Regions from separate parts of the Paenibacillus sp. GCM10027628 genome, predicted to be linked through region 4. Evidence: riboswitches for the same ligand, from Rfam matches in the RefSeq annotation. Region 4 holds a riboswitch; each other region holds the start of a gene.
What was found. Region 4 has a riboswitch for cyclic di-GMP ahead of ACFQZT_RS09050 (hypothetical protein). Riboswitches for the same ligand answer to the same signal wherever they lie in the genome.
Positions count from the first base shown of each region.

Region 1 (4,747 bases), on a different contig from region 4:
CGGCGCGAATAAAGCCGCGTTCAAAATCCGAGTGAATCACGCCCGCTGCTTGCGGCGCCTTCATTCCCTTGCGAATCGTCCAAGCTCTTACTTCTTGTACGCCAGCTGTAAAATATGTGTACAGGCCGAGCAACTTGTAAGCTGCCTTAATCAATCTATTCAAGCCGGACTCTTGAAGTCCCAACTCTTCGAGGAACATCGCTTTCTCTTCGTCTTCCAGCTCAGCGATTTCGGATTCAACCTTCGCGCTGATCGGAACGACTTCCGCGTTCTCCTGCGCGGCGAATTCTTTGACGATTTTCACATAAGGATTATCGTCCGCTGTTGCTACTTCTTCCTCGCTTACATTAGCCGCGTACAATACAGGCTTCATGGTCAGTAAATGGAGGTCGCGAACAATCAGCTTTTCCTCATCGCTCAAATCCAGACTACGCGCCGGTTTATCTTCATATAGTGTATCTTTGATGCGCTCCAGGCATTCAACCTCGGCTGCAACTTTCTTGTCGCCGCCTTTTAAGTTTTTGCGGGAACGCTCAAGCTTCTTCTCAATCGAATCAATGTCAGCCAGGATCAGCTCGAGATTAATCGTTTCGATATCACCGATCGGATCCACTTTACCGGATACGTGCGTAATATTTTCATCCACAAAACAACGAACTACATGCACGATGGCATCTACTTCACGAATGTGTGCGAGAAATTTATTGCCAAGCCCTTCGCCCTTGCTCGCGCCCTTCACCAAACCCGCAATATCGACGAATTCGAAGGCCGTTGGAACAATGCTCTTGGGTACTACGATCTCCACCAGCCTCTGCAGTCTTTCGTCCGGTACTTCCACTACCCCGACATTCGGATCGATCGTACAGAACGGATAGTTCGCAGATTCTGCGCCCGCCTGTGTAATTGCATTAAACAAAGTCGATTTTCCTACGTTCGGTAGACCGACGATTCCTGCTTTCAAAGCCATTGCAGCTACAACTCCTTAATGTTGAAAATGATACTCATCTATTATATAGCACTTGAAGGTCAAAAAAAAGCCTGTCGGCTACTGATTCACCGCAGACTTTTTTTCCAATAGGCTTCTGTACTGAGCTTCCCGCTTCTGCACAAAGTACGATTCAACCTGATTTTTCAAAATAAAGGCCCTTAATGCATTCGTTTTCATGTCTGGAACTTCGAGATATCGAGCCCCATAATAGATGCCGGTTCCCGATTTCTCTTTCCGCACAATTTCGGTCTTGACCGGCATCGAGAAGCCCAGATCCATTTCAACGTCGAGCTGGACATGCTTATCGACAATTTTATCTACTATAGAGTTGTTTTCAATTGTAAAACCAACGCCGTTCATCGAAATGTTCTTGATGGAAATAACGACCGGGTTATCAAACTGATGTTTATTTTTCTTTTTCACATCATGAAGTCCATGAAGTAATCCGTCCTGTTGGATGTCAATTCGCGGAAATTCCCGTTTTTCCGTAAATTTCTTGCGATTCTCAGGCGGGTTAATCAAAATAACCGAACCATGATCTTTGGCAACTACGGTCGTTTCAAAAACGAACAATCCCGATTTCGAATAAACCGTCATCTTGACTTTGTCTCCAAGTCCAAAAACCTCGTATTGCGGCAGTTCCACCTCAATAATATCGCCCAGCGCATAGGTAAGGACACCTGTAGAAACAAAATCATTCTTATCCAGCACTGCTTTGCTGTCAATCAATACCTCAATGTCATTGCCTTCCTTGCTGCCATAATGCTTCATTGCTTTCTTCACTTCCTCTCTATTCATTTTTTTGTATTAAAAAAGTAGACCATCCCCGTCTGATCGGAACAGCCTACTACCTAAAATCTAAAATAGCCGTGATTTTCGGTAGCCAGACTGCCGTAGTTCCATGTGGAACCTTAGACCCTCAGCTTTGCGTCCTTGTCTTTCAACAAGTTTGCCATTTATCGAAACCTTATGTAATTATTCCTGACTAGGATAAAAGACCTATTATTATTCTAAGTATACGTATTTTAGTATCAATTTTCAACAAAATTCCCGTAAATGCCTCTTTCCTTGATTTACAAGTAAAGTGTGCATACAATATAAACATATATCCACAACTTTTCGACTTATCCACATGGTTGTCCACAGATTGTTAACAACGAATGCTTGTTCGATTCTTATTCACATGTGGATAACTGAATTTTAGCGAGGTGTCCCCCTGTGGATGAACATATTCCATGGATGAAAGAAGCCATTCAAGAAGCGCTTAAAGCGGAAGCTATCCGGGAGGTCCCCATCGGAGCGGTTGTCGTACATAACGGCACGATTATCGGCCGCGGCTATAATCTGCGTGAAACGTCCCTCGACCCGACCGCTCATGCTGAAATGATCGCCATCAAACAGGCCAGTGAACATCTGCAAGCTTGGCGCCTGCTCGACTGCAAACTGTACGTGACGCTCGAGCCCTGCCCCATGTGCGCGGGTGCGATTGTCCAAGCCCGGGTCCCGCAGGTGATCTATGGGACGACAGATCCCAAAGCCGGCTGCGCCGGAACCCTCATGAATTTGCTGCAGGAGGAACGATTCAACCACCGTGTCGACGTGGTGAGCGGTGTTTTGCAGGAAGAGTGCGCGACGCTGCTGACGCAATTTTTTCGCAAGCTGCGTGGTAAGGAATAACGTTGCGCGAGTAAAAGCATCCGTGATAAAATAAACGATGCCATGCGCCCGTAGCTCAGCAGGATAGAGCGATAGTTTCCTAAACTATGCGTCGGGGGTTCGAATCCCCCCGTGGCGCGTTCAAAATAACATAACTATACAAAGGGATGACAACTACGGGTTGGCCATCCCTTTGTTTCTTTTTGCAATCCGAAAGGAGAACTCATTCTATGACGAGTATGAAATCGCCCTCTTCTTTTCGCATCCCTTTATTCTGCATCGTTACGTTGCTGTTCTGGATGTCTATGTACACGAGTGTTCCTATCATGGCTCCTTATGTGGAATTTTTGGGAGGCAGCCATCAACTGGCTGGTTGGATCGTGGGAATGTACGGCATTTCGCAGATGCTGCTGCGTATCCCGGTCGGTGTCCTATCCGATCGTTTTCATAAGCGCAAACTGTTTATTACATTTGGTTTACTCTTTACAGGCCTCAGCGGGCTCGGGCTTTGGATGACAAAAGATTTCACATGGATTCTCCTTCTTCGTGCGCTTGCCGGCGCTGCCGCGGCCACATGGGTTGATTTTACGGTGTTATTTACGAGCTATTATAAACATGAAGAATCTACAAAAGCGATCGGAACGATCAGCTTCTTCAACTCTTTGGGTCAGATGCTCGGTATCCTCATGGCAGGCTGGGCTGCAGACGCGATAGGCTGGGAAGCAGCTTTCATCATGGGCGCTATTCTCGGTGCGATAGGTCTTATCGGATCCTTCTTTCTTGTGGAAAAAATTGAAATCGATGCCCCCAAAATCACGCTGCGGGGAATCGGCCATGTAGCGACAGACCGTACGCTTTTGTTCGTTTCATTGCTGGCTATTTTGTCGCAGGTGCTTACCTTTGCTACGGTTTTCGGTTTTACCCCCGTTTATGCTACTGGGCTAGGGGCTGATAAGTTTAGTTTGTCACTGCTGACGTTCTTTTCCAATGTTCCGGTTGCAATAGCCTCCTTGTTTGGCGGACGCCGCTGGGCCGCTAAATTTGGTGAGAAACGCGTCGTCGTGTGGGGCTTTGCCCTCATGGGCTTGTTCACTTTTTCGATTCCATTTACTCATAACTTGTGGCTGCTCATGGTTACCCAGGCGTTAGCCGGTTTTGGTCGCGGACTTTCTTTTACCGTTCTGATGGCGCTAAGCATCAAATACATGCCGTCGGATAAACGCGCAACTGCAATGGGCTTTTTCCAAGCGATCTATGGCCTAGGGATGTTCATCGGTCCCGTTCTCATGGGGATCATCGGAGATTGGTTTGCTTTAACCCAGGGATTTATCGTTCTCGGTGTACTCGGAGTCCTTAGCAGCCTTCTGTCTCAATGGATTGTCCGCAGTGAACCGCGGATTAGCGGGGCAAAAGCAGAACTCCCTCATCGAACCACATCGCTTTAAAAATAAAAGAACGGATCGCCGGCGATTCGTTCTTTTATTTTGACAGGTGTGCAGGGGTACAAGAGGTACCCTTCGTCTATATATGTCGGAGAGGAGGAGGAGAGTATTCAGGAAGATACACTTGTACAACGTATATTAATTGGCGATGAATCTGCGTTTCGAGAACTTGTTGCGACCTATCGCCATTATTTATTCCAGACCATCTATGCGATCGTACGTCATCCTAAGGATGCTGAAGATTTAACGCAGGATGTATGGACCCGGATTTATTTCTCCCTCCCCCAGTACCAAATGAAGGGCCTTAAAACCTGGATGACACGCATCGCCGTGAACCGAGCAATCGATTTTAAGCGGGCGGCCAGCCGGAAAAGGGAAGAAATGACGGCAGAGATCGAAGATCCGGTTCCGACCACTGCCACTCATCATCACAATGACTTAGAACAAGAAGTGGTCATGAACGAAACAGCAAAACTCGTGCGAACAAAATTGGACCAGATTCCAACTAATTATCAAGACGTATTAATGGCTTACTACTTACATCATCAAACTTACCAAGATATCGCCGATGCTCAAGGTGTTACGGTCAAAACCGTGGAATCCAAACTATATCGAGCCAAGCAGTGGCTCCGGAAGAACTGGAAGGAGGAGGACTTCATAT
Region 1 is NZ_JBHTHA010000016.1:10,766-15,512, reverse strand. It holds gene ychF (redox-regulated ATPase YchF) at 1-967, opposite strand, end outside; gene ACFQZT_RS15380 (PilZ domain-containing protein) at 1,046-1,759, opposite strand; cyclic di-GMP riboswitch class I at 1,864-1,952, opposite strand; gene tadA (tRNA adenosine(34) deaminase TadA) at 2,228-2,665, shown strand; tRNA gene ACFQZT_RS15370 (tRNA-Arg) at 2,710-2,784, shown strand; gene ACFQZT_RS15365 (MFS transporter) at 2,875-4,089, shown strand; gene ACFQZT_RS15360 (RNA polymerase sigma factor) at 4,138-4,747, shown strand, end outside; gene ACFQZT_RS15355 (anti-sigma factor) at 4,746-4,747, shown strand, end outside.
Region 1: linked by a shared signal. The riboswitch ahead of ACFQZT_RS15380 (PilZ domain-containing protein) and the one ahead of ACFQZT_RS09050 (hypothetical protein) in region 4 are both predicted to bind cyclic di-GMP.

Region 2 (4,747 bases), on a different contig from region 4:
AGCAGACACAGTGGTCGATCCGCTCAAACGATATCCGCGCGTGATGCATCCGCACCGTTTTGACGAAACGGCGAAAAAGTATATGCTTCATGCGCCTGTTATGGAAGTGCTAGCAGATTTGTATGATGAAGAAGCGCTTGCCGCGCAAAGTATGTTTTATTACAAACCGCCGGGTTCGCGCGGCCAAGCGTTGCACCAGGATAATTTTTACCTGCAGGTGGAACCGGGCAATTGTATAGCCGCTTGGACCGCTATTGATGCAGCCGATGAAGAAAACGGCGGATTGCTCGTTGTGCCGAAAACGAATCAATTGGACATCTCCTGTCCCGATACGGCAGATTCAAAAGAGTCGTTTACGACGCATTATGTGAAGCCGCCGAAAGATGAAAAAGCCATACCAGCCATCATGGAGCGAGGCGATGTGCTGTTTTTCAACGGGAACCTTATTCACGGGTCGTACCGGAATAAGTCGAAGGACCGATTCCGCCGGGCGTTTATTTGCCATTATGCCAATGCTTCGGCGACTCATATTAGCAACCACTACCGTCCCTTGTATCGACAAGACGGCGTTCCCGTCGACCTGGCAATTAATCCGAATGGAGGTCCATGCGGTGACGAATTCGAAGTGGTCTACCCCCATTAACGCTGTGGAAGCAAAGCTGGACGTCCAGATGTCATGGTGGGCGATGAATGGATTGGGCGAACATGGCCGGGAATGGAGCCTTGAGGAGAAATTCCGTCACATCGCGGAAGCGGGTTTTGACGGAATTAACGGCTTCGTTCCCCCGCCTGAGGAAGCGGCGGCGTGGCGGCGGATGCTGGATCATTACGGCTTGTCGTTTAGTGTGAATGCCTACCCGCGAACCGCGCAAGACCTGCAACAATTTATCGAAAACGTAAAAAATTACGGACCTGTCTCCTTCATTAACGCCCAGGTGTTAACGCCATTTCTGACCGATCAACCGGCGGAAGCGCTGCTTCTTGAGCTGCTCAGCGTATCCCAACATGCAGGAATCCCGGTGTTCATCGAGACACATCGGGGTACGATCACCCAAGATCTGCTGCGAACCGTTCAATATATCAACCGGTTGGACGATCTGCGGCTGACGATTGATTTCTCCCATTATGTCGTCGCTGGCGAGATGCATACCGTTAGACCGGAAGCCGAGAACTTACTGCAAACCCTGCTCACCCGCACGGCCAGTATTCATGCAAGAGTGTCCAATGGCGAGCAAGTTCAGGTGAACGTCGGAGAAAGAGGGGAACATCCGATGATGCCCCACTTTGAACACTGGTGGCAAAGCGGCATGCGTAACTGGCGGAGTGCCGCCAAACCGGGTGACGTGTTCTCTTTTGTATGCGAGTTAGGCCCTGCACCTTATGCGATCACAACGGATGAATATGCGAACCGGCAGCATGAATGCAGCGACCGATGGTCGCAATCGCTGCTTTTCGCAGATCGCGCCCGAGCGTTATGGAGGGAAATCATCATATAGCGCCTACTTAGATCAAGAGCCCTTTCTCATCGTAGAAGGGGCTCTTTGAGTTGTCTTTTTTAGTGGAAATTACAAAGATTGGATATACTACCATTTAGGATTTAGTACAAGCCTGGATAAGAATAGGAGAGATGTGCTTGTTTATGGGTTATGGTTGGATTGCTGGACTATTTTTATTACTTCAGCCGAATCACTTGCAAGATGATCTATGCATCGACCGGAACGGACAATGCATCAAGAATGTGAACCGCACGGATTATTCGCTTCCATTTATCGATGTGCCTCTGGTTGACGAGGAGAAATTAGACGTGCTAGTCAAGGACGTCGAAAAAAAGATATTCCGGGCGCCCGTAAACGCCACCATTAATGAAAGTGGAGCCATCGTGAAGGAAGTTTCAGGTGCAAAACTGAATCGTCAAGCCTTCCGAAAGGAGTTCTACGATACTTTTTATAATCAACAATCCAAGAAAATGACAGCTCCTGTGTCAGCCATCTATCCCAAAGTGGACAGTGAGTTGCTTGCAACAATACGCGTACAGTCGATCGGATATTACGTCACTTACTTTAATTCGAATAACAATAATCGCTATCATAATATGAAGCTGGCTGCGAATGCGATTAACAATGTCGTGATTTATCCCGGGGAAACATTCTCCTTTAATCGTGTGGTAGGCGTTCGAACACCGGCAAAAGGCTATAAACTAGCCAAAGTCATTGTCAGAGGCGAATTTTCCGAAGGCATAGGCGGCGGAATTTGTCAGATTTCGTCGACTCTTTTCAACGCGGTAGACCGTGCCGGTCTGAAAATCGTGGAACGATATTCGCATAGCAGGTCCGTACCGTACGTTCCACCTGGGCGGGATGCTACCGTGAATTGGGGCGGACCGGATTTCAGCTTCACCAACAATTACAATCAACCTATTTTGATTAGGGCTCAAGCCTCACCGGGCAGGGTGTACATTACGATCTCCTCCTCCGATGTCGTAAATTTCAAGCCGCGGCATGTACCCAGCGCCTCTGAAGCGCTGCCTGAGGAGATTCAAGCCGGTACGGACGTGGGAGTTCCGGTTCCTTAACGATCACGCATATAAGGACAAAACCCCTTCTATTATCCATGTGGAAGGGGTTTCATTCGTCTTTTGTTAAAAAAGTCATATCATGACTGCATTAAAACTTAACAAACAATATTGGAAAAATGTGTTGTTTTATTCATACGACTGTACTATACTCTATTCTTGTGTATGAAATTGTAAAGTTTTGTATGTCGATTACTGTCGTTGAAAAATATTCACTGACAAGTTAATAATGGCAAACCTATTGAAAAATGGGGACGCAAAGCTAGAGGGACTACATCCTACAAGGATATGTCAGCCAGTTGCACTTCAGCAATTGGCGAAATATGGGCTAACATCCATGTTCGCCTTTTTGTGATGTTTACATACGACGAACTCAATCGATAGGAGAGAAAAATATGAGAGAGAAGAGACTGACGAATGTACAGCAATTGTTTCCCAGTGAGGATGGAAATCAACAAACGCGTCAAATGTTTTTACAGCTCATTGAACAAATCGTTAGGGGCGTAGATGAGCTCAAAAACCCGGATGGCGTGAATCTCAAGGGTCATAAAAATCGAAGTGGAAATTTTTACAATGACCTCATTCGAAATAGTGCGATTCCAAACGGCAGCGTTCCATTAGAGGATGTCAATTCCGAGTTATTGAAATTGCTGCATGATCATCCTTATCATTCTAAATATTTTCTAACGAATATTTTGCCGATGGCAAGCATCCCTGGGATTATGGGCATGATTGCAGCTTTTATGGTGAATGGCAATAATTTATGGGATGTGTATGGCCCCGCTGGAGCCGAAGCGGAAGTAAGGGTTATCAGCATGATGTCCAAATTAATCGGGTACGATTCGCTGAAAAGCGGCGGTTATACGACTTGGGGCGGACAAGGAGCCGTATTCTCCGGTCTGCGGATTGCGATTGCCAAATTTGTTCCGGACGCGTTGCAAAAAGGCGTTCCCAACAATTTGTACGCTTTTTGTTCCGATGCCGCGCATTATAGTTTATATAAATCTATGGAAGCTTCAGGCATAGGCAGTGATAGATTGATAAGGGTCCGTACGCATGCAGACAGTTCCATGGATGTGGACGATCTGCGCAACAAAATGAAAGAAGTTATTGCAAACGGCGGAATTCCGATTTATATCGTTGCTACTACCGGAACGACAGACGCAATGGGTATTGACGATGTAGGGCAAATTTACGCTATGGCCGAGCAGGTAGCCGCTCATCATGGCTTATCCAGACCTCATATTCATGCAGATTCTGCTTTAGGCGGTTTTTTCGCTTTCTTTAACGACTATGACTTCACTGCAAATCCACTTGAGTTTAAGTCGGATGTTGTTCAAGCGCTAAAGTCCATCCAACGCAAGATGATACATTTGAAACTGGCCGATTCCCTTTGCTTCGATTTCCAAAAGTTAGGTCAAACTCCTTATGTGACAAGCTTATTTCTGCTTAAGGATGCCGCCGATTTAACGCTCGTCGATTTGCATCCGGATGAAACGCCTTATGTCGGACACCGCGGATATGGGCAATACCATACCGGATATACGTTGGAGTGTTCGCGCATGGCGAGTTCTATTAGTATTTATGGTGCTTTGCTTGCCTTCGGCATTCAAGGGTATCAGCGATTGCTGGCGCAATTCGTTGAGGTTAATCTCGCTTTCAGGGAAGCGTTGAAATGGGAAATCCCACAAGCCGAAATCGTCAATGGTGACAACCCTGGCATCATCACTTTATTTCGTATATATCCGGAGGGCAGTCCTGGCTTCCAGGCGGAAATGAAGGGCATGTGTACCCGTCTGGAAATCGAACGGAGCAACAAATTTAACGAACGACTGTTTGAAATGCTTGGGGATCATCGCGATCGTATCTTCTTCGGCGACACCAAGAAGCATCTCATGGTTCAGACGAAAGACGGCGGCTTGGTTCCTTTATACGCGTCTAAGATTTTTATTATTTCTCCTTATACAGAGACCAAGCACGTGCCTGAAATTGTTCAATATTTGAAAGAAACCGTAGCGCAAGTCTACGAAAAGCATTATGAATCAACGATTTTGAGCGGGAGGTAAATGAAAGTGGCAAAGCAGGCTCCAATGAAAATGATCAACTGGTTCCGGGAACGTATCGCGGTTAAAATGACGGGCAGTATTTTACTCCTGCTCTTGTTTATTTGCGCGG
Region 2 is NZ_JBHTHA010000052.1:168,540-173,286, reverse strand. It holds gene ACFQZT_RS32130 (phytanoyl-CoA dioxygenase family protein) at 1-643, shown strand, start outside; gene ACFQZT_RS32125 (sugar phosphate isomerase/epimerase family protein) at 612-1,496, shown strand; gene ACFQZT_RS32120 (VanW family protein) at 1,640-2,572, shown strand; cyclic di-GMP riboswitch class I at 2,794-2,879, shown strand; gene ACFQZT_RS32115 (pyridoxal phosphate-dependent decarboxylase family protein) at 2,968-4,638, shown strand; gene ACFQZT_RS32110 (methyl-accepting chemotaxis protein) at 4,645-4,747, shown strand, end outside.
Region 2: linked by a shared signal. The riboswitch ahead of ACFQZT_RS32115 (pyridoxal phosphate-dependent decarboxylase family protein) and the one ahead of ACFQZT_RS09050 (hypothetical protein) in region 4 are both predicted to bind cyclic di-GMP.

Region 3 (4,747 bases), on a different contig from region 4:
GCAAAGTAACCAAAGTCCACAAAAAGGAAGAAGACGAAAGCTATGCTTCCGCCTCATCTTTTGGCTTATCGATGGCTGCTTGGCCCGGATCCGATTGTCCCAGATCGTACTCATACGCAACGTCTTTATCCGGATGCATGAAGATTCCGCTTTGCGGGGGGACGCCCTTCTCAAAAAGATCCCGGTTCTCCGCGGTTTGAAATCCAATGTCCTTGTAAGGATGAACCCACTCATCCCCGGCCATGACATCAGGGTCTGTGTCCGCCGTCCACTGTTCGAGCGGTGAGTTCTCAGACTCATAATTATGATCGCCGATGACGACGCCATGCTCATTCACAAAGGGCTGATGCGGACCGCGCCCTTCCTTAAATTGAGGAAGAAAGTTAATCTCGAACGGATCCAGATCGCCTTGCTGAGCAGACTTGGTCTGATTGCTTTGATTTTGGTCGCTCATGGTGTACCTCCATGTTCAATTGGGCCCCCTGCTCCGGAGCTTGGGGTCACTTTGTGGGGTATTAGATTAGCTTATGTGGAAGGCCGGTTCGGACCGTCCAGTTTTTTATCGACAAAGCCTTCTTTGCCAGAGGCAGGCGAGCTTTTTTGGCGCTCTTTGTTTTGCTGATCTTGTTTGATTTGTTCTTTTGAATCATTTTGGCTCATGTAGCTCAGCTCCCTTCTGTTTGTATTATGTGCCAACCGCGGGAGAAGCATTCCGATGATGAGCATAGTCAGGAACAAAAGCTGTGCCCAGCTTAGATAGATCGGGGTTGGGACGGATTGGGCGAAGAAACTGGCCAACATGCCGGCGCCGCCCACATAAAGCGATGTGTATTTGAGGAGCTTGCCTGATCCAGGGGCGTGCACGCTTGAACGTTTAAGCTGCCAAATCCATAAGGGAACGAGCAGTAACGCAAAATATTGGTAATAAGGATGGAACCTGCCCGTAGTCCCTTGGGCACCGATCCCCCACGGCAGCGAGGTCGGACTTCCATATTCCTGTACTAGCGAAGCATATAGCAACACAGCCCCTGTGAGGCCGCAGGCGAGAACATCCAACAGCAGGAAGATCGGAATTTGATGCTTGCGCAGCTGAAAAAGAGCATAGATGAGAGCAACTAACAACCCTGTTAGCAGCTCGGCGCTGGAACCGGACACCAACAACAGCTTCCCCGGCTGCTTCCAAAGCAAGGATGGCTGAGTCAGTATGACGCCAAACTTCCAGAAGAGCAGTATAATAACGCCGCCATTAAAGACAACATCATCGATGGGATAAGCAACTCCTCTATCGCTCTTCAGCTTCCGCACTAGCCTCCTGGTCAGCCAATAGCCAACAATACAAGCGAGAAGCAACGTAAGCAATTGACCCTGCAGTTGCAGCGGTCCTAATCGTAACACATCCGGCATACAGCAACTCCTGCCTCTCCTTTTGGACCTTACGTTTATGGTAAACGATGAGAGGCAAGCGAACAACCTTCATGGCGTCAAAAATTGAAAAGTGAACGAGGATTTCGTCAGCTTATCGAACCGGAACCCGGCTGCTTGCAGCCTTTTGATCACGATGGGAAGCGCCTCAACGGTCGTTGTTTTAAAACTATTGTCGTGCATAAGGACAATGATTTTTTGTTTTCCCCGGCTAGCGCCGAGTACGGAATCAATGATCATGTTCCTGTCTTGAACCGGGGCAGCTGCATCCGTGGAGCTTACATTCCAGTCAAAATATTGGTAGCCGTCCTCCTTCATCGCCCTAGCCACCTTGCTCATAATACCTCTGCCGCCGGGCTTCCAGCTGAGATGGTTGTTAGAACCTCCTGGAAAGCGAAGGATATCCGGGCGATAGCCCACGGTTTCTTCCAAAAGCTGATCCAGCTTACGGACGTCTCTGCGAAACGCTTCCGGCGATTTATATATGGTGTTGTAATTGTGTGAGTATGTATGATTGCCAAGCGCATGGCCTTCAGCTGCGATTCGTTTGTACAGTGCTCTTCCTTCAATGGTGTCCGTCCCTACCACGAAAAAGGTGGCGGGAATGCCGAAGCTTTTTAAAATGCTCAAAATCTTCGCCGTGCTCTGAGATGGACCGTCGTCGAAGGTCAGGTAGGCAGTTTTATTTTCGGATCGGGCATCACGGGTGGAAGCCTCAACCTTCAATTTTCGAGGTCCCGTGTAGAAATGCTGCGTTTCCACGATGGAATCATCGGAAGTTGAGTGCTTATTGGCTTGCACATAGGGCGCAGGTTCCGGAGTTTTCTCTGATGCATGGTTGGGATAAACTTTCGCACTGCAGCCGGATATCATTACGCAGATCATGCCAATAAACGCCGCAGTCCTTACTTGTACCATAGAATTGCTCATAACAAGTCCCCCTCATTGGCATGCAAACCACATGATGCCCTTATTATGGCTTTCTCTGCTTTTTGAAGCATTGGTACTTTATAGAAATAAGTCCTAGTTCAGCTGCTCCTCGCGATCTATTCATATCCGACCAATTAGTTCTTTATGCTATGATCGATATCTTCCAAAATAATCTTTCTGTCGGATATTGCAGAAATCGGACATGCATTATGATGGGACTATATTATAATTCGAACGATAATCTTCGCAAAAGTTGAAAAAGGCAAACCCGGTCAAAGCCGGTGACGCAAAGCTACAGGGGCTAAGGTGCCAATAAGGCGCTATGCCAGCCAGTTACCAAGGTGCGGGAGTTCTTGCCCCTTTTTTCGGTAAAAGGGGCTTTTTTTATTTACCATTACATGATGAATAGCGGGGTTGCTAGTATGCGAAAAACGGTGAAAGAACCTATGGTTTCCATCATTGTTCCTGTTTTTAACGAAAGCTCCAACATCATGGAATTTTATTTTAGAGTCACACGCGTTATGAATCAAACCGGTTACGGTTATGAAGTGGTGTTCATTAATGATGGAAGCAAGGATGATACTTTGGAGCAGCTCCACGGTATTTGCGAGAAGGATCATCGCATTAAAATTATTGATCTTTCCCGGAATTTCGGGAAAGAAATCGCATTGACGGCCGGCCTAGACAATTGCCGCGGCGAAGCCGTTATTCCGATTGACGCAGATTTGCAGGATCCGCCGGAAGTCATCCCGGAACTGCTCGCCAAATGGGAAGAAGGCTATGACGTGGTCTATGCCACACGTACTCAGCGGGATGGGGAAAGTTCGCTGAAGAAGATCACGGCGCATTTATTTTATAGATTTATCAAAAGGCTGACCCCTATCCCCATTCCGCAGGATACGGGCGATTTCCGATTAATGTCCCGCAAAGTAGTGAATGCATTAAAAGAACTTCGCGAGCAGCACCGGTTCATGAAGGGGCTATTCAGTTGGGTCGGATTCCGTCAGACAAGCATTTCCTACCGGAGAGAGCCCCGATTTGCCGGTAAAACCAAGTTCAACTACTGGAAGCTGTGGAATTTTGCCCTGGAAGGAATCACTTCTTTCAGTTTCATGCCGCTGCAAGCGGCAACTTATTTGGGCTTTGCCATCTCCTTTTTCGCCATGGCGTTTGCCTGTTATTTGTTTATTACGACTTTATTGAACGGCAATCCGGTACCCGGTTATCCATCGCTAATGGTTGCGGTTCTGTTTCTCGGCGGCGTCCAGCTTACGACTTTGGGCATTATCGGGGAGTATATCGGGCGTATTTACAACGAATCGAAGCGTCGTCCATTATATTTCGTCAGGGATATGACCGGCCTTGAAGAGAGCAAAGATATGCCTCGGCTGGAAGGAGTCAAATAGTGGAACAAACCATCTACTTGAAAATGGATCGTCTGGAGCATGAACACTGGTGGTTTGTCAGCCGGCGCAGCATCATTGAGACCGTTTTAAGATCGCAAGTGAAATCAATCGGGCCCGACTTTCAAATCCTCGATGCAGGCTGCGGAACCGGAGGCAACCTTGACTTTCTATCCAGTCTGGGACCTAACGTTACCGGGCTCGAAATGGAGCCGGATGCAGCTGAAATTGCAAGATCCAAAAGCGGGAAAGCCGTTTATATTGGCAGTTTGCCGGATCAGATTCCATTTGCCGACGAATCATTCGATCTCATCGTCCTTCTGGATGTGCTTGAGCATATTGAAGATGATATGGGGGCACTCGCCGCGCTCACTGCAAAGCTAAAACCGGGAGGGAATCTGCTCATCACAGTCCCCGCTTTTTCTTTCTTATGGAGCAGTCACGATGAATCCCATCATCATAAAAGAAGATACCGATTGAACGAGTTGATCAGGAAAATGAGTCATTGCAATCTTCATCCGAAATACGCGAGCTATTTTAATACTTGGCTGTTTCCAGTGATTGCTCTCGTTCGGATTTTGCAAAACAAATTAAGATCTACTCGAAAAACGGATGATTTGTCCCTGCCTTCCCGATTTCTAAATCAGCTGCTAATGAGCGTAATGTCCAGTGAAAGACATATCCTGAAGCACGGAAAAATGCCGTTCGGCGTTTCCATCATAGCAATCGGCCAAAAGTTGTAGCTTGGATAGAAGGAGCCCTCAACGATGAATTCCAACCAGATAAAGTTTCAAAGAATCGTATTCGCAGTCTATGCTGCTTTATTTCTTGTCGTATTTATTTTCATGGATGCCAATTCTTCCCGAAAAGACCCCGATACGTTCTGGCACATTGAAGTCGGAAAGGAAATGATCACGCAAGGCAAGGTCATTCATACGGCGATCCATACATTTGCAGGCGGCAACCTGCCGTATGTGCCTCATGAAGTCGGT
Region 3 is NZ_JBHTHA010000035.1:16,921-21,667, reverse strand. It holds gene ACFQZT_RS22475 (DUF3905 domain-containing protein) at 41-454, opposite strand; gene ACFQZT_RS22470 (hypothetical protein) at 526-1,404, opposite strand; gene ACFQZT_RS22465 (polysaccharide deacetylase family protein) at 1,474-2,352, opposite strand; cyclic di-GMP riboswitch class I at 2,604-2,693, shown strand; gene ACFQZT_RS22460 (glycosyltransferase family 2 protein) at 2,775-3,758, shown strand; gene ACFQZT_RS22455 (class I SAM-dependent methyltransferase) at 3,758-4,498, shown strand; gene ACFQZT_RS22450 (hypothetical protein) at 4,523-4,747, shown strand, end outside.
Region 3: linked by a shared signal. The riboswitch ahead of ACFQZT_RS22460 (glycosyltransferase family 2 protein) and the one ahead of ACFQZT_RS09050 (hypothetical protein) in region 4 are both predicted to bind cyclic di-GMP.

Region 4 (4,747 bases):
GATGAGACCGGATACGGTCCCCACTTTGCCGGGATACAGCATTTGGGCATAAACGACGGTTACGGAGAAACTGGATAAAAGAATAAATCCGATAATGACGAGCAGGATATAAGCCCATGTAAAGTTCACATATGGCAGCAACAAGGCAAAGGGTGCTGAACCGAGCATGGAAAAGAAGATCACATTTCTTCGGCCAAAACGGTCGGCCAGCGGCCCGCCAAAAAATGTTCCTACCGCGCCAGCAGCCAGAAACAGGAAGATGAAATCTTGCGCACGGTCAATGGACAAGCCGTATTTATCGTGCAGGAAGAAGGCGAAGTACCCGCTCATCGCGGCTCCGTACCAAGAGCGGACGAAGACGAGGAAGATGAGCATGCAAATGGCGAAGAGCACTTGCTTGCGCCGCTGCGGATTGACGGCACGCTGCACGACTGCTTTGGCCTTGATAGGGGCCGTTTGCAGCACGGTTTTATACCAGCGAGCGATATACAGCTGAACCGCGATGGCTACTGCGGCTACACCCGTGAACCAAATGGAGCCGAATAGACCTAGAGGAATGAAGATCCATTTGGTCATGATTGGAGCGAGCGATTGTCCGGCGTTACCGCCGACCTGGAAGATCGATTGGGCAAGCCCCTTGCGTCCGCCAGCGGCCATGTGGGACACGCGCGAACCTTCGGGATGGAAAGCCGCCGAGCCCAGCCCCACGAAACATACCGACAACAGGACAACCCAGTACGATGGCGCAAAGGCGAGAAGCAGCATCCCGATTAACGTGGATGCCATCCCGATCGGCAGCATGTAAGGGGACGGTTTGCGGTCGGTGTAAAGCCCAACGACCGGCTGCATAATGGAAGCGGTAAAATTGATCGCGAATTGTACCCACCCCACTTGGGTGTAACTTAGACCCATTTCGCTTTTTAAAATGGGAAAAATCGCGGGAATAACGGATTGGATAGAATCATTAAGCAAATGTACGAGACTAATGGCAAAAAGGATGCGGTACACAGTAGGTTTGATATCTCCGGTTCCCTGCAAGCCATGCGAGCTTGGTTTTGGAGACGTCGTTGTTGTTGTAGCCATGGAACTCTCCCTCCGGGAGCCCGGTCTGTTATTTCTCTATGAAACTGCCGAGTTCTTCTCCCATTTTGACTTTAGAGCCTAGTTGCAAATCTTTGCGCGATTCAAACATTTCATCTTCAAACAGCAGGACGACAGTCGAACCAAACTCAAAATAAGCCAGTTCTTGTCCGCGTTCCAGATGATTCGGCAGCGGCTCCACATATTGAATGCTGCTGACATTGAGCGCCCCGACTTTCACCACAGCAACCTCGCCGGTACCGTGCTGCATGAACGTAATCAGCCTTTCGTTGCGGCTCAGAACTCTGCGCATATGTCGCAGACCGAACTCGTTTACGGGATACACTTTACCCGGCACGTGTTCTTTCTCAAGGATGTCGCCTGTGATCGGAGAGTGAATGCGGTGGTAATCGGTAGGGCTCAAATACAGAACGAAGTAAAAACCGTTCTTATAGTTGACCGTACGCGGCGAACGATTCAGCAATTCATCGATCGTATAGTCCTGGCCTTTGACATTCAGAATCAACCCGTCCTTAATGTCTCCAATGCCTGTAATCATGGCGTCAACGGGACTAACGACGCGAGTCGCATCCTCATGAATCGGACGTAAACCGGGTTTTAATCTACGTGTGAAAAAATCGTTCAAGGACATATAGTCCTTGATATGCTTCTCAGCATCCTCAATCCGGATGCCATAGGTTTGGGCAAAGCGCGGAATAAAAAGACGGCTGGCCTTGGATTTGGCGAAAGCTCCTGTCAACTGCGACACCCACTTGCGTGATGACAGCTCGGTCAGCAATCGAAAAAACGGTTTGGACATAAGTAAGTAACTCCTGTTCATTCAGTCAAGGTAGGAGAGACGATGAGCATATGAGCAAATGGACCAAAGCTCAAAAATCTCTATAAATAGTTCTTCGCTTATCTTGCCATAGATAGGTAAAAGAATCAATTGCCATATGGGGCAAGGGAGGGCAGCGATACATAGAAAAAAACAGCCTAGCGGCTGTTTTCATGTCATTCTCCTAGTCCAGCTTATATTCCCCGCAAGTATGGCAGGTAGCAAAGTTGACGGAAATGGGGATTTGGGATCCTGCATATTTGATGCATTGGATTGGCGTTCTCAAAGCAGGCTCGGCAATGCTTGTACAGTACTTGCAGTTTGCGATTTGCTCCAATGCGGCAATCAAGGGCAGCGAATATTGCGCATCAGCATGCTTGTGAAGCGGTCGATCATCTGCGAATGGCCTCGGTACAGGATTTCTCATAGACAGACCTCTTTTCGTGATAGGAATGTAGAACCGATTTCAAGGTAATTTCCCTAAGGTGACGAAAATCTTCGAAGCCAAGTCCGGTGATTACATGGAGAGCCCGTCTTGCATGAAAAATGAGCTGCGAGCATTTGCCTAATCTCCAAAAAAAGCCGCCCTAAGCAGGCGGCTTGGCTCGTCCGATTAGGGTAACCCGGCTATCGTAGCGAATGTATTGGACATGCGCTTTAGACCCGTGGCTTTGCGTACCCGACTTTCGTACGGGGCTGCCTTTTTCCAAATGTAAACGCTTTATTCTTGTGAACTATCATAGCATACCAAATCGTCATATGTCATTAGGAATGAAAAGTATTTCCAGTCACGAAAGCGTCAATGCTAGAGCTGAACTCCTGATGCAGGTTGTCCAAACGAAAAACAGGAAGGAGGTGACACGGAAATGTCCATACTCATTGTGGTGCTGGCATACATCCTACCGCCTTTTTACATGGAGATAGCTCAGGAGCGGTTAGGCAAATTGCTGCTTGCAACTTAGTGAATGCGCAGAACGTTTAGAGCAAGAAGACTTGGCATCCAAACTTTAATGAAGAAGGTGAAGACATGCGTCCGTTCATTAACAGGTACTTAACCTGGAGCATCCTATGCGGCGCGATGATGGTTCTTTTAACGGGATGCCTCCATCGTTCCGGAGGTAATTTGACGTCCATACAGCCATCGCTGACGCCAACACCTGCACCTACAGTGACTGCTTCGCCTGCACCATCGCCAAGTATCGTTCCAACGAAGCTGCAGCAAATGACGATCGAAGAGAAAATCGGTCAGTTAATTTTTGCAGGAATCGATGGGTATGCGATGAGCCAGCATTCGCGTGAGCTTATTGAGAACTACCACGTCGGCGGTCTCATTTTATATAAAACCAATGTGAAGGCGACGAGTCAGCTTGTGGAGCTGGTGAATGCGTTAAAGGGAGCGAATGCGGGGAACAAGCTGCCGCTCTGGCTAGGTGCAGATGAAGAAGGAGGCAAGGTGACGAGGCTTCCCGATGAAATTGTCAAGACGCCCGCCAACCAAGTGATCGGCAAGACGAATAGCAAAGACTTTGCCTATGGCGTCGGCAGCCTGCTCGGGCAAGAATTGAATGATTATGGTCTGAATGTCGATTTTGCTCCCGTGCTTGATGTGAACAGCAACCCGAAGAACCCGGTGATTGGCGATCGTTCCTTCGGCGCGAATGCGGCTATTGTGAGCTCCATGGGGGTTCAGACAATGAAGGGGATTCAGGCGCAGCAGGTGCTGCCTGTTGTGAAACATTTTCCCGGACATGGGGATACGTCAGTGGATTCGCACGCCCAGCTTCCGATTGTTCAGAACGATCTGGCCAGACTGCGTAAATTGGAATTGGTGCCCTTCGCGGAATCTTTCAAGCAGGGCGCGGATGCGGTGATGGTCGCTCATATTCTGCTGCCCAAGGTGGATGCGCAGAATCCGTCTTCCATGTCAAAGAAGATCATGACGGATTTGCTTCGTCAGGAGATGGGTTTTCAGGGCGTTATCATCACGGACGATATGACGATGGGTGCTATCCTAAAAAATAACGAGATTGGTGAAGCGGCTGTAACATCTATACTGGCCGGGGCTAATGTCGTGATGGTCGGCCATGATTATGACAAAGTCGTCACTGTATTTGACGCTCTCCGCAAAGCGGTGCAAGAGAAACGCATACCCATGGAGACGATCGATCAAAGTGTCGTTCGCGTGATGCAGTTGAAACAAAAATATCAAGTAAAGGACGAGGCCGTCCGGACGCCTGATATTGAAAAGCTGAATACAGCGGTACAGCGGCTGCTGTCCACCTATCTGCACAAATAAAAGCCTTTGCTTCCCCGGTTATTTAACCTAGGGGGAGTGAAGGCTTTTTAGCTGGCGAGGGTACTCTTCTATCTCACTCATGGTGCTGGTTGCCACCGTCTAATAAATATTTGGCATAAGCGATCGGATTATAATACGTAGATTTCCATTCCAAGAGCATATTCGCTTCGCGGAAGCTATACCGCTGATCTTTGCCATTGCATTCGATAAATAAGGGAAATCCGTCCTTGGTGATGCCGACATCGAGTCCGATATCAGCTAACTGCGGAAGCTCCTTGCTTAGATGTCTGGCCACTCTCAGGGAGAATTCGGAAACTTGGTGATAGATGAGGATGGGGTCAAGCATGGGGTACTCGGCGGCCAGAATTTCGGAAAGATTTTTGAGCTTGCCGCCCTGTGCGACATTCGTCAAAAACAATTTTCTCGACGCCACTTTGGCAACGATACCTGTTATTCCCCATGCGCCGCCGGCGCCGCGTTGTACGGATATGCGAAGGTCAAAAGGACGTCCGTTGAACGTAGCGAGCGGCAAG
Region 4 is NZ_JBHTHA010000005.1:198,556-203,302, reverse strand. It holds gene ACFQZT_RS09060 (MFS transporter) at 1-1,083, opposite strand, end outside; gene asd (archaetidylserine decarboxylase) at 1,112-1,900, opposite strand; gene ACFQZT_RS09050 (hypothetical protein) at 2,103-2,345, opposite strand; cyclic di-GMP riboswitch class I at 2,533-2,629, opposite strand; gene nagZ (beta-N-acetylhexosaminidase) at 2,946-4,214, shown strand; gene ACFQZT_RS09040 (YheC/YheD family endospore coat-associated protein) at 4,288-4,747, opposite strand, start outside.